DNA from 3 places in the Pseudomonas sp. SCT genome. Region 2 is predicted to be linked to each of the others. Evidence: predicted binding sites of a transcription regulator. Region 2 holds the regulator's gene; each other region holds the start of a gene.
What was found. The regulator FliA, encoded in region 2, starts transcription of late flagellar genes. The targets are predictions, from matches to a motif close to CTAAAGTTTNNNNNNNNNNNGCCGNTAA.
Positions count from the first base shown of each region.

Region 1: the regulator FliA is predicted to act here: its motif matches at 1,499-1,526, upstream of BHD08_RS10210 (flagellin).
Region 3: the regulator FliA is predicted to act here: its motif matches at 1,815-1,842, upstream of BHD08_RS20780 (methyl-accepting chemotaxis protein).

Region 1 covers NZ_BDJA01000003.1:367,066-370,345, reverse strand. The annotation lists gene ligA (NAD-dependent DNA ligase LigA) at 1-1,325, shown strand, start outside; gene BHD08_RS10210 (flagellin) at 1,735-2,940, shown strand; gene BHD08_RS10205 (flagellar protein FlaG) at 3,019-3,280, shown strand, end outside.
Region 2 covers NZ_BDJA01000002.1:729,953-733,232, reverse strand. The annotation lists gene BHD08_RS08040 (protein phosphatase CheZ) at 1-407, opposite strand, end outside; gene BHD08_RS08035 (chemotaxis response regulator CheY) at 431-805, opposite strand; gene fliA (RNA polymerase sigma factor FliA) at 880-1,605, opposite strand; gene fleN (flagellar synthesis regulator FleN) at 1,623-2,450, opposite strand; gene flhF (flagellar biosynthesis protein FlhF) at 2,542-3,280, opposite strand, start outside.
Region 3 covers NZ_BDJA01000010.1:103,482-106,761, forward strand. The annotation lists gene maiA (maleylacetoacetate isomerase) at 1-141, shown strand, start outside; gene BHD08_RS20775 (sodium-dependent transporter) at 223-1,683, shown strand; gene BHD08_RS20780 (methyl-accepting chemotaxis protein) at 1,916-3,280, shown strand, end outside.

The DNA of each region.
Region 1 (3,280 bases), on a different contig from region 2:
CACGGCTCAAGCCGGTGCAGGTTGCCGGCGTCACCGTATCAAACGCGACGCTACACAACATGGACGAAGTGGCCCGCCTGGGCGTGATGATCGGAGATACGGTGATCGTGCGCCGCGCCGGTGACGTCATCCCGCAGATTCTCGGCGTGATCGCCGAACGTCGCCCGACCGATGCCCGCGCCGTGCATGTGCCAGAGCAATGCCCGGTGTGCGGTTCTGCCGTGGAGCGCACCCAGCTGATCAAGCGCAGCAAGGGCCGTGAATCGGTCAGCGAAGGTTCGATCTACCGCTGCGTGGGCCGCCTTGCCTGCCAGGCGCAGCTTAAGCAGGCGATCATCCACTTCGTCTCGCGCCGCGCCATGGATATCGACGGTCTGGGCGACAAAATCGTCGAGCAGCTGGTCGACAAGGGGCTGGTCAGTTCGCCGGCGGATCTCTACTGCCTGACTCACCAGCAGGTCATTGAACTGGAGGGTTTCGCCGAGATATCCACGCGCAACCTGCTCAATGCCATCGGTGCCAGTCGCAAGCCGAGCCTCGCGCGATTCGTCTATGCGCTCGGCATCCCGGACGTCGGTGAGGAAACCGCCAAATTGCTGGCACGCGCTCTGGGTTCCCTGGACCGAATCGGCCGGGCACTGCCGGACGTGCTCGTCTACCTGCCCGACATCGGTCTGGAAGTCGCCCACGAGATCCACAGCTTCTTCGAGGACGAGCACAATCGCACTGTCATTGCGCTGCTGCGTGAGCGTGGCGTCGAACCGCAGGAGGAGGGCGACGTCCACCCGGAATTCGCCGCCTGCGCAACGCTGGCCGATCTGCTCGACCGGCTCAACATCCCCCATATCGCCCGCACCGGCGCCCAGCGTCTGGCAGAACGCTTCGGCAGCCTCGACGCAATCATCGCGGCTGATTGGCTCGACCTGCGTCAGGTCGAGCGCCTTAACGAAAAGGCTGCACGCTCACTGCGCGACTACTTCGACAAACCCGAAAACACCGAACGCGCCCGTTTGATCGAAGCCCAGCTGCGCGAGTTCGGCATGCACTGGGAAAGCGAAAGGAAAGCCGCCGAAGGCCTGCCGCTGGCCGGCCAGACCTGGGTACTGACCGGAACGCTGGAAGCGATGAGTCGTGACGAAGGAAAAGCGCGGCTGGAGGCGTTGGGGGCGAAGGTCGCAGGCTCAGTGTCCGCCAAAACGGCTTGCGTGGTAGCGGGCCCTGGCGCCGGCTCGAAGCTCTCCAAAGCCAATGAGCTCGGTGTGACGGTGCTCGACGAAGCGCAGTTCCTCGAACGCCTCGCTCAGCTTGGTTCGACAAACACATAGCACATAACGCATGACAGCTCATCCCGGCGAGCATCGCTGGCAAACCCGCTCCCAAATGTGTCACTAAACTCCTGGGAGCGGCCTTGGTCGCGATGGGGCTCACCCAAAGCCCAACAACATCCTACGAATCTCCCTTCGTTCACTGCTCCTCTGAGGCCGCTTCGGTCATCCTCCTAAAGTTTTCCCGCCTCCACCCGAAAAGCTGGTCAAGCAAGTCCGCAGTCTGGATATGCTGGCGTAGCGTTGGAGCGGTACCGGGGTCAAGAAAAAGTTCGAACCTGCCCTAAAGCCAACCCAAACGGCGCCGATAAGCTAATCGAATGCGAACTCAATGGGTGCCTGACCTAAGCCGGCCCGGAGTCGCAAGCTCAGGCAACCAAAGTAACTAGCGCCCTTGGAGGCAAACACCATGGCTCTTACCGTCAATACCAACATCCCTTCGCTGAACACCCAGCGTAACCTGAACAGCTCGTCCAACGCGCTGGCCACTTCCATGCAGCGCCTGTCCACCGGTAGCCGCATCAATAGCGCCAAGGACGACGCCGCCGGCCTGCAGATCGCCAACCGCCTGACCAGTCAGGTCAACGGTCTGGGCGTCGCGGTTCGCAACGCCAACGACGGTATCTCCCTGGCTCAGACCGCTGAAGGCGCCCTGCAGCAGTCCACCAATATCCTGCAGCGTATGCGTGACCTGGCCCTGCAGTCGGCCAACGGTTCGAACAGCGGTTCCGAGCGTGAGGCGTTGAACTCCGAGGTCGGTCAGCTAAAGAAAGAGCTTGATCGAATCAGCAACACCACGACTTTCGGCGGTCGCCAATTGCTGGATGGCTCATTCGGTATTGCGAGCTTTCAAGTGGGTGCGGCCGCGAACGAGATTATCAGCGTGGGAATCGACAAAATGAGCTCTGCCTCGCTCAGTGGCTCGTACTACAAGGCCGAGTTTGATGATGCTGGCTTAGCCCTCGCGACCGATGGCACATTCGTAGGCGGCACGCTGAAAGCGGCGATTACCGTGGATGGTGTGACTGACCCGGTTGAAGTTGAGTTCGATGTCAAAGCTACAGATGATGCAGATGCAGTAATGGCTAAATTTGCTGCTGCGGTTAACGATGCCAATTTAGGCGTTAGCATCCAGAAGGATGCCGATGAGGCATGGCAGATTGTTTCAAAATCGAATGCAGCCGGTGATGGTGCTTTGGTAACAAATGTCGAGTTCGATGTTAATAGCGTAGCCGGCGTTACTGCCCCGACTGCTGCAGACGTGGATCTTGATGCAGCTACAAAAGTTGCAGCGGCTGATAGCACTGTTAAGGCAATTGACATCGGCGATGCGGTTGGGGCGCAGGCGGCAGTGCTCGTCATTGATGACGCGATCAAAATGATTGACTCGCAGCGTGCCGACCTCGGTGCCGTGCAGAACCGCTTCGACAACACTATTGCCAACCTGCAGAGCATCTCCGAAAACGTTTCCGCAGCCCGCGGTCGCATCGAAGACACCGACTTCGCCGCAGAAACCGCGAATCTGAGCAAGAACCAAATTCTGCAGCAGGCCGGTACCGCGATCCTGGCCCAGGCCAAGCAGCTGCCGCAGGCAGTCCTCAGCCTGCTGCAGTAATCGCAGAAAGCAGGGGCGGCGCAAAGGATGGGGAAGTGGCTCAGCTACTTCCCCATCGATTCATTTACGAGGTGAATCATGGACGTCGGGAAAATGGCAGGAATCACGCTTTCATCACCCACAGTAGCCACGCTACCCAGCATCCGTTCGGAGTCTGGGTTTTCGTCGTCCGATCATCGGAACAATGGTGAGGCTGATGAGGGTCGCACGGGGCGTTCTGAGGATGTCGGCGTTGTAGTCGATCGACTGCGTGAGCAAGTGCAGAACCTGCAGCGCGACCTGAGCTTCAGTGTTGACGATTCGTCGGGCGAGGTGGTCGTTCGGGTTGTCGATGGCGAAT
Region 2 (3,280 bases):
TTCATGTCGCGACGCATGAAGCGCTGCCAGTCGGCCGTCAGACTCTGCGCCTCGTAGCTGACATAGTTGACCAGCGGCGCGGACTCCTCGACGAGATCCATGGTGCGATTGGCGGCTTTCTCGGTCATTTCGACCACGTACGACAATCGATCAGTCGCGTCGGTGATGGGTGACGGATCACCGCCGGTCGCGCAGGTGTCCATCTCCAGCTTGACGATGGCGTTGTGCAGCTCGCGGGTGAGCTTGCCAACTTCCTGATAGAGCCCGTGATTGCGCACCTGATTGAGCTCATTGAACATCTGCGTCGCTTCATCGAAGCGGCCCTGTTGCAGACTTTCGATCAACTTGGGTGCATGCGCCTTCAGAGTCGCTTCGAACTCTGCCAGGCTTTGGTCTGCTTGCGTCATAGTGCCCTCGCGGCGTTGCTGCTTCAGCCGTTGACGCGCTCGAAGATCTTCTCGATCTTCTCCTTGAGCACCTGGGCAGTGAAAGGCTTGACCACATAGCCGTTAACTCCGGCCTGTGCCGCTTCGATGATCTGGTCGCGCTTGGCTTCAGCGGTCACCATCAGCACCGGCAGGTGCTTGAGGCGCTCGTCGGCGCGCACGGTGCGCAGCAGATCGATACCGCTCATGCCCGGCATGTTCCAGTCGGTCACGAGGAAGTCGAAGCTGCCGCTTTTGAGCATCGGCAGCGCAGTGGTGCCGTCATCCGCTTCGGCGGTGTTGGTGAACCCCAGATCACGCAGGAGGTTCTTGATGATTCGTCTCATCGTCGAGAAGTCATCGACAATGAGGATTTTCATGTTCTTGTCCAAGTCGACCTCCGTAAGTCCCAAAATGCCTCAGCAAACCGAGCACGTCATACCGCAAACAATCGTCAATTGGCGCGCCATTCGCCGAGGCGTGCACGCAAGCGCGCAGCACACTGGCTATGCAACTGGCTCACACGCGACTCGCTGACTCCCAGCACCTGCCCAATTTCCTTCAAGTTCAATTCTTCGTCGTAATACAGCGACAGCACCAGCTTCTCGCGCTCGGGCAGGTTGGCAATGGCATCAACCAGGGCCTGCTGAAAGCGTTCGTCTTCGAGATCACGAAACGGCTCAGGATGGAGACTTGCGGCGTCTTCCTGCAGCTCGCCGTGCTCCCCTTCCTGCAGCAGATCATCGAAGCTGAACAGACGACTGCCCAGCGTATCGCCGAGAATGCCGTAATACTCATCGAGACTTAGCTTAAGTTCGGCCGCAACCTCGTGATCTTTAGCGTCGCGCCCGGTTTTCGCCTCGATCGTCCGAATCGCCTCGCTGACCATGCGCGAATTGCGGTGCACGGAGCGCGGGGCCCAGTCGCCCTTTCGCACTTCGTCCAGCATCGTGCCGCGAATGCGGATACCGGCGTAGGTTTCAAAACTGGCGCCCTTGCCGGCGTCGTATTTCTTAGCTGCTTCCAGCAGTCCGATCATTCCAGCCTGAATCAGATCGTCGACCTGCACACTGGCAGGCAGACGCGCCAGCAGGTGGTAAGCGATTCGCTTGACCAACGGGGCGTACTGATCAATCAGGCGGTACTGCGCATCCTTTGCCTGAGCCTTGCTGTAATACATAGCGGATCCGGCACCTGTCATTCGTGGCTTTGTGAAGCGGGGCTGATGAGGCGCTCTACGAAGAATTCGAGATGACCGCGCGGCGTAGCGGGCAACGGCCAGGTATCGACCTTCTGCGCGATGGCCTTGAATGCCAGCGCGCACTTGGACCGCGGGTAGGCTTCGTAGACCGCACGCTGCTTCTGTACTGCCTTGCGTACGGCCTCATCGTAAGGCACGGCGCCGACATACTGCAGCGCCACGTCGAGAAAGCGCTCGGTGACCTTGGTCAACTTGGCAAACAGGTTGCGACCTTCCTGCGGGGCGTGAGCCATATTGGCCAGCACACGGAAGCGACTGATGCCGTAGTCACGATTGAGCAGTTTGATCAGCGCGTAAGCGTCGGTAATCGAGGTCGGTTCATCGGTCACGACCAGCAGTACCTCCTGCGCGGCGCGAACGAAGCTCACTACTGAGTCGCCGATACCTGCGGCGGTGTCGATGATCAGCACGTCGAGCTCGTCGCCCAGCTCACTGAACGCCTGGATCAATCCGGCGTGCTGCAGCGAAGACAGCTGCACCATGCTCTGCGTGCCGGATGCGGCTGGCACTACGCGGATGCCACCCGGCCCCTGGATCAGCACGTCGCGCAGATCACATTCACCGGCGATAACGTCGGCCAGGGTGCGCTTGGTGGTAAGCCCCAGCAACACGTCGACGTTGGCCAGGCCAAGGTCGGCGTCAAGCAACACCACACGCCGGCCGAGATCGGCCAGCGCCAGTGCCAGATTGACCGACACATTGGTCTTGCCGACGCCACCCTTGCCGCCGGTCACCGCAATCACCTGTACGGGATGCATTCCCATGTTCACATGCCTATATCTTGCTGGGGCCTTGCGGCCGGCGATGCGCCCGCATGGCACGCATCTGATTCATTCAGGTACTGCTCTCGCAGCATCATCCGGCCCGCCGTGACGAGCTGTTGTACAGCCCGGCGAACATATCGGCCATGGTTTCCTCGCTCGGTTCCTCGCCGGACTGCAAACTCACCGCGCGACTGACCAGCTGATGGCTGCGCGGCAGGTGCAGGTCGTCCGGAATCCGGGGGCCATCCGCGAGGTACGCTATCGGCAAATGCTGGCTGATCGTGAGGCCGAGTACATCACCGAGACTGCCGGCTTCATCCAGTTTGGTCAGGATACAACCAGCCAGGCCGCAGCGACGATAGTTGTGCCACGCCGCCTTGAGCACCTGGCTCTGACTGGTCGCGGCCAGCACCAGATAATTCTTCGATTTCACACCGCGGTCCGACAACGCTTCGAGCTGCATGCGCAGTGTCGGATCGCTGGCGGGCAGGCCAGCGGTGTCGATCAGGATCACGCGCTTGCGCGCCAGCGGAGCGAGCGTCTTGCTCAACGACTGGCTCGGATCGATCTGCAGCACTGGCACATCCAGGATGCGGCCAAGCGTCTTGAGCTGCTCCTGCGCGCCGATCCGATAATTGTCCATGCTGACCAGCGCGATGTTCTGCGCGCCATACTTCAATACGTAGCGTGCTGCGAGCTTGGCCAGAGTGGTGGTCTTGCCGACACCTGCCGGACCAACCAAGGCAATGACGCCACCCTCTTCCAGCGGTTCGGTCTTGCTGACCTTGATCGCCTGTGCCAGGTACGCCAGCACCATGCGCCATGCCTGG
Region 3 (3,280 bases), on a different contig from region 2:
CTGGTGCCGCAGGTATACAATGCGCGCCGTTTTGCCTGTGACCTCGCGGCGTATCCACGCATTCTCGAGATCGTTGCACGCTGCGAGACGCTTCCGGCCTTCCAGCAGGCCGCGCCGGAGGTGCAGCCCGACGCTCAATGAACGACTGAATCCGCCTTGCACGCCGTCGCGCCCTGCGCGACGGTCCCGATCCCGTCACAGATAACAACAAACAGGTGACGTATGACTCGTGAAAAACCGAAGAACCTCTGGCTGTCGCGCTGGGGCTTCATCCTCGCGGCAACCGGCTCCGCCGTGGGCCTGGGCAACATCTGGAAATTCCCCTACATCACCGGCGAGTTCGGCGGTGGTGCCTTCGTATTGATGTACCTGCTGTGCATCCTCGCCATCGGCGTACCGGTAATGATGTGCGAGATCGCCATCGGTCGCCGCGGCCGTGGCAGCCCGATCGACGCCATCGGCCGGGTGGTCCGCGAGAACAACGGCAACCCGCTGTGGAAGGCGGTCGGCGGCATGGCCATGACGGCCGGCTTCCTGATCCTCTGCTTCTATGTGGTGGTTGCCGGCTGGGCCTTCGCCTACACGGTGAAGATGCTCGACGGCTCGCTGGCCGCGACCAGCGTCGAGGCATTGGGCGGCGTATTCGAGGCGCATAACGCCAACCCCTGGCAGCTCGGCGGCTGGAGTCTGCTGGTAGCGCTGCTGACCCTGTGGATCGTCGCCAAGGGTGTGCAGAAGGGCATCGAGAACGCCGTGCGCTGGATGATGCCGGGCCTGGCCGTGCTGCTGCTGATCCTCGTGGGTTACGCGGTGACCAGTGGCGGCTTCGATCAGGGCTTCGCCTTCCTGTTCAGCTTCGACACCTCGAAGATCACCGGCGAGGCGCTGCTGGCCGCGCTTGGTCACGCGTTCTTCACCCTCAGCCTGGCTTCCGGGGCGATCCTTACCTACGGCTCGTATATTCCGGATGACCAATCCATCGCACGCACCACCTTCATGGTCGCCATCGCCGACACCTGCGTGGCGCTGCTGGCGGGCCTGGCGATCTTCCCGATCATCTTCGCCAATGGCATGGACCCGACCGCCGGCCCTGGCCTGATCTTCATGAGCCTGCCGCTGGCCTTCCAGCAGATGCCGTTCGGCACTGCGTTCGGCGTGCTGTTCTTCGCCATGGTATCGATCGCAGCGCTGACCTCGGCGATCTCGATGATCGAAGCCACCGTTGCCTACCTCAACGAGAAGCACGGCATCTCGCGCCTGAAGGCGGCGATGGGCTCGGGTGCGGTACTGCTGGTGATCAGCATGCTGGCGATGCTCTCGTTCAACCTCATGTCCGGCTGGACGCCGATGGGCAAGAACTTCTTCGACTGGCTGGATTACCTGACCTCGCGCTGGATGATGCCGCTGGGCGGGATCTTCACTGTGCTGCTGGCCGGTTACGCACTGCGCAGCGAGATCATGCGCGACGAGCTCAATCTGCCGCCGCTGGGCTACGCGCTATGGCTGTTTATGGTGCGCTACGTCTGCCCGGTGCTGATCCTGATGGTGTTCCTGCATGCGCTCGGCTGGCTGGGCTTCGACCCGCTGCAGCGCTGGTACTGGATCGCCGGCGCGATCGGTGCACTCACCCTGGTCGGCGAGCTGCTGCGCCCGCGAGTGATGCCAGCGCTGGCCGGGCGCTGAGTTCATCGGCGCATCAGGAAACGCCAGCCGCGAGGCTGGCGTTTTCGTTTCTGCGGCTGCGATTACGGCGGGCACGGTGCCGACCGTTCGCCGGCAGGCCTGGTGCACGAACTGATCTACGTCATGCAATTGTAAAGTTCGGCTGCGCTTGGCCGACACCCTGACTGAGAGCCAGGGATCTGGCGCACGGAACACGGACGCTCTATTTGCCCGAACCGTTGCGGACCACGCCATGCCCAAGCACCTGAAGTTCAGCCACAAGATCCTTCTGGCCGCATCGCTGATCGTGATTGCGACCTTCTCGTTGTTCACCCTGTTCAACGACTACCTGCAGCGCAATGCCATTCGCGACAATCTCAACAGCTACCTCGATGAGATGGGCGACGTCACCGCGCACAACATCCAGAACTGGTTGTCCGGCCGTATCCTGCTGGTGGAAAGCGCCGCGCAGAGCATCGGCAGCGACGACGCCGAAGCCCGAGTAGCCGAGCTGCTTGAGCAGAAGGCGCTGGCTTCGACCTTCATGTTCAGTTACCTCGGTGGGCAGGATGGCAGCTTCCTCATGCGGCCTGCCGAAGAGATGCCCGCCGACTACGATCCACGCGCGCGCCCTTGGTACAAGGACGCGATAGCCGCCGGCGGCTCGACGCTGACCGAACCCTATGTGGATGCGGCGAGCGGCGAGCTGGTCATATCCATCGCCACCCCGGCGCAGCAGAACGGTCGGAACATTGGCGTCGTTGGCGGCGATCTGGGGCTCAAGGTACTGGTTGAAATCATCAACGCGCTGGACTTCAACGGCATGGGCCATGCGTTTCTGGTCAGCGGCGACGGCAAGATCCTGGTGCACCCGGACGGCAGCAAGGTGATGAAGTCGCTTGGCGAACTGTTCCCGGGGCACACGCCGTCGCTGGACGCCAACTACAGCGAGGCTGAACTGGACGGACAGACCCGCATCCTCAGCTTCAGCCGCGTGCAGGGCCTGCCCTCGGTGAGTTGGTACGTCGGTATCTCGCTGGACAAGGCCAAGGCCTACGCCGCCCTGGCCAGCTTCCGCACCTCCGCTGTGGTCGCGGCACTGATCGCCGTTGGTGTGATCCTGCTGTTGCTCGGCATGCTGATGCGCGTGCTGATGCGCCCGCTGACCGACATGGGCCGCGCCATGGCCAACATCGCCGAAGGTGAGGGCGATCTGACCCGGCGGCTGGCGGTACAGTCGAAGGACGAATTCGGCGAACTGGCCTCGGCCTTCAACCGCTTCGTCGAGCGTATTCATACCTCCATTCGCGAAGTGTCCTCCGCGACGCAGCAGGTTAACGAGGTTGCCGCCCGGGTGTTGGCAGCGTCCAACTCCTCGATGGCCAACTCCGATGAGCAGGCCAGCCGCACCAACAGCGTGGCGGCAGCGATCAACGAGCTCGGCGCCGCCGCGCAGGAGATCGCGCGCAACGCGGCCGATGCCTCGCAGCAGGCCAGCGGTGCGCGGCATCAGGCCGAGGACGGTCGTCAGGTGGTCGAGCAGAACATCGCCGCGATGCGCGAGCTGTCGGCGAAGATCAGCGCGTCCTGTGCGCAGATCGAAGCACTCAACGCCAAG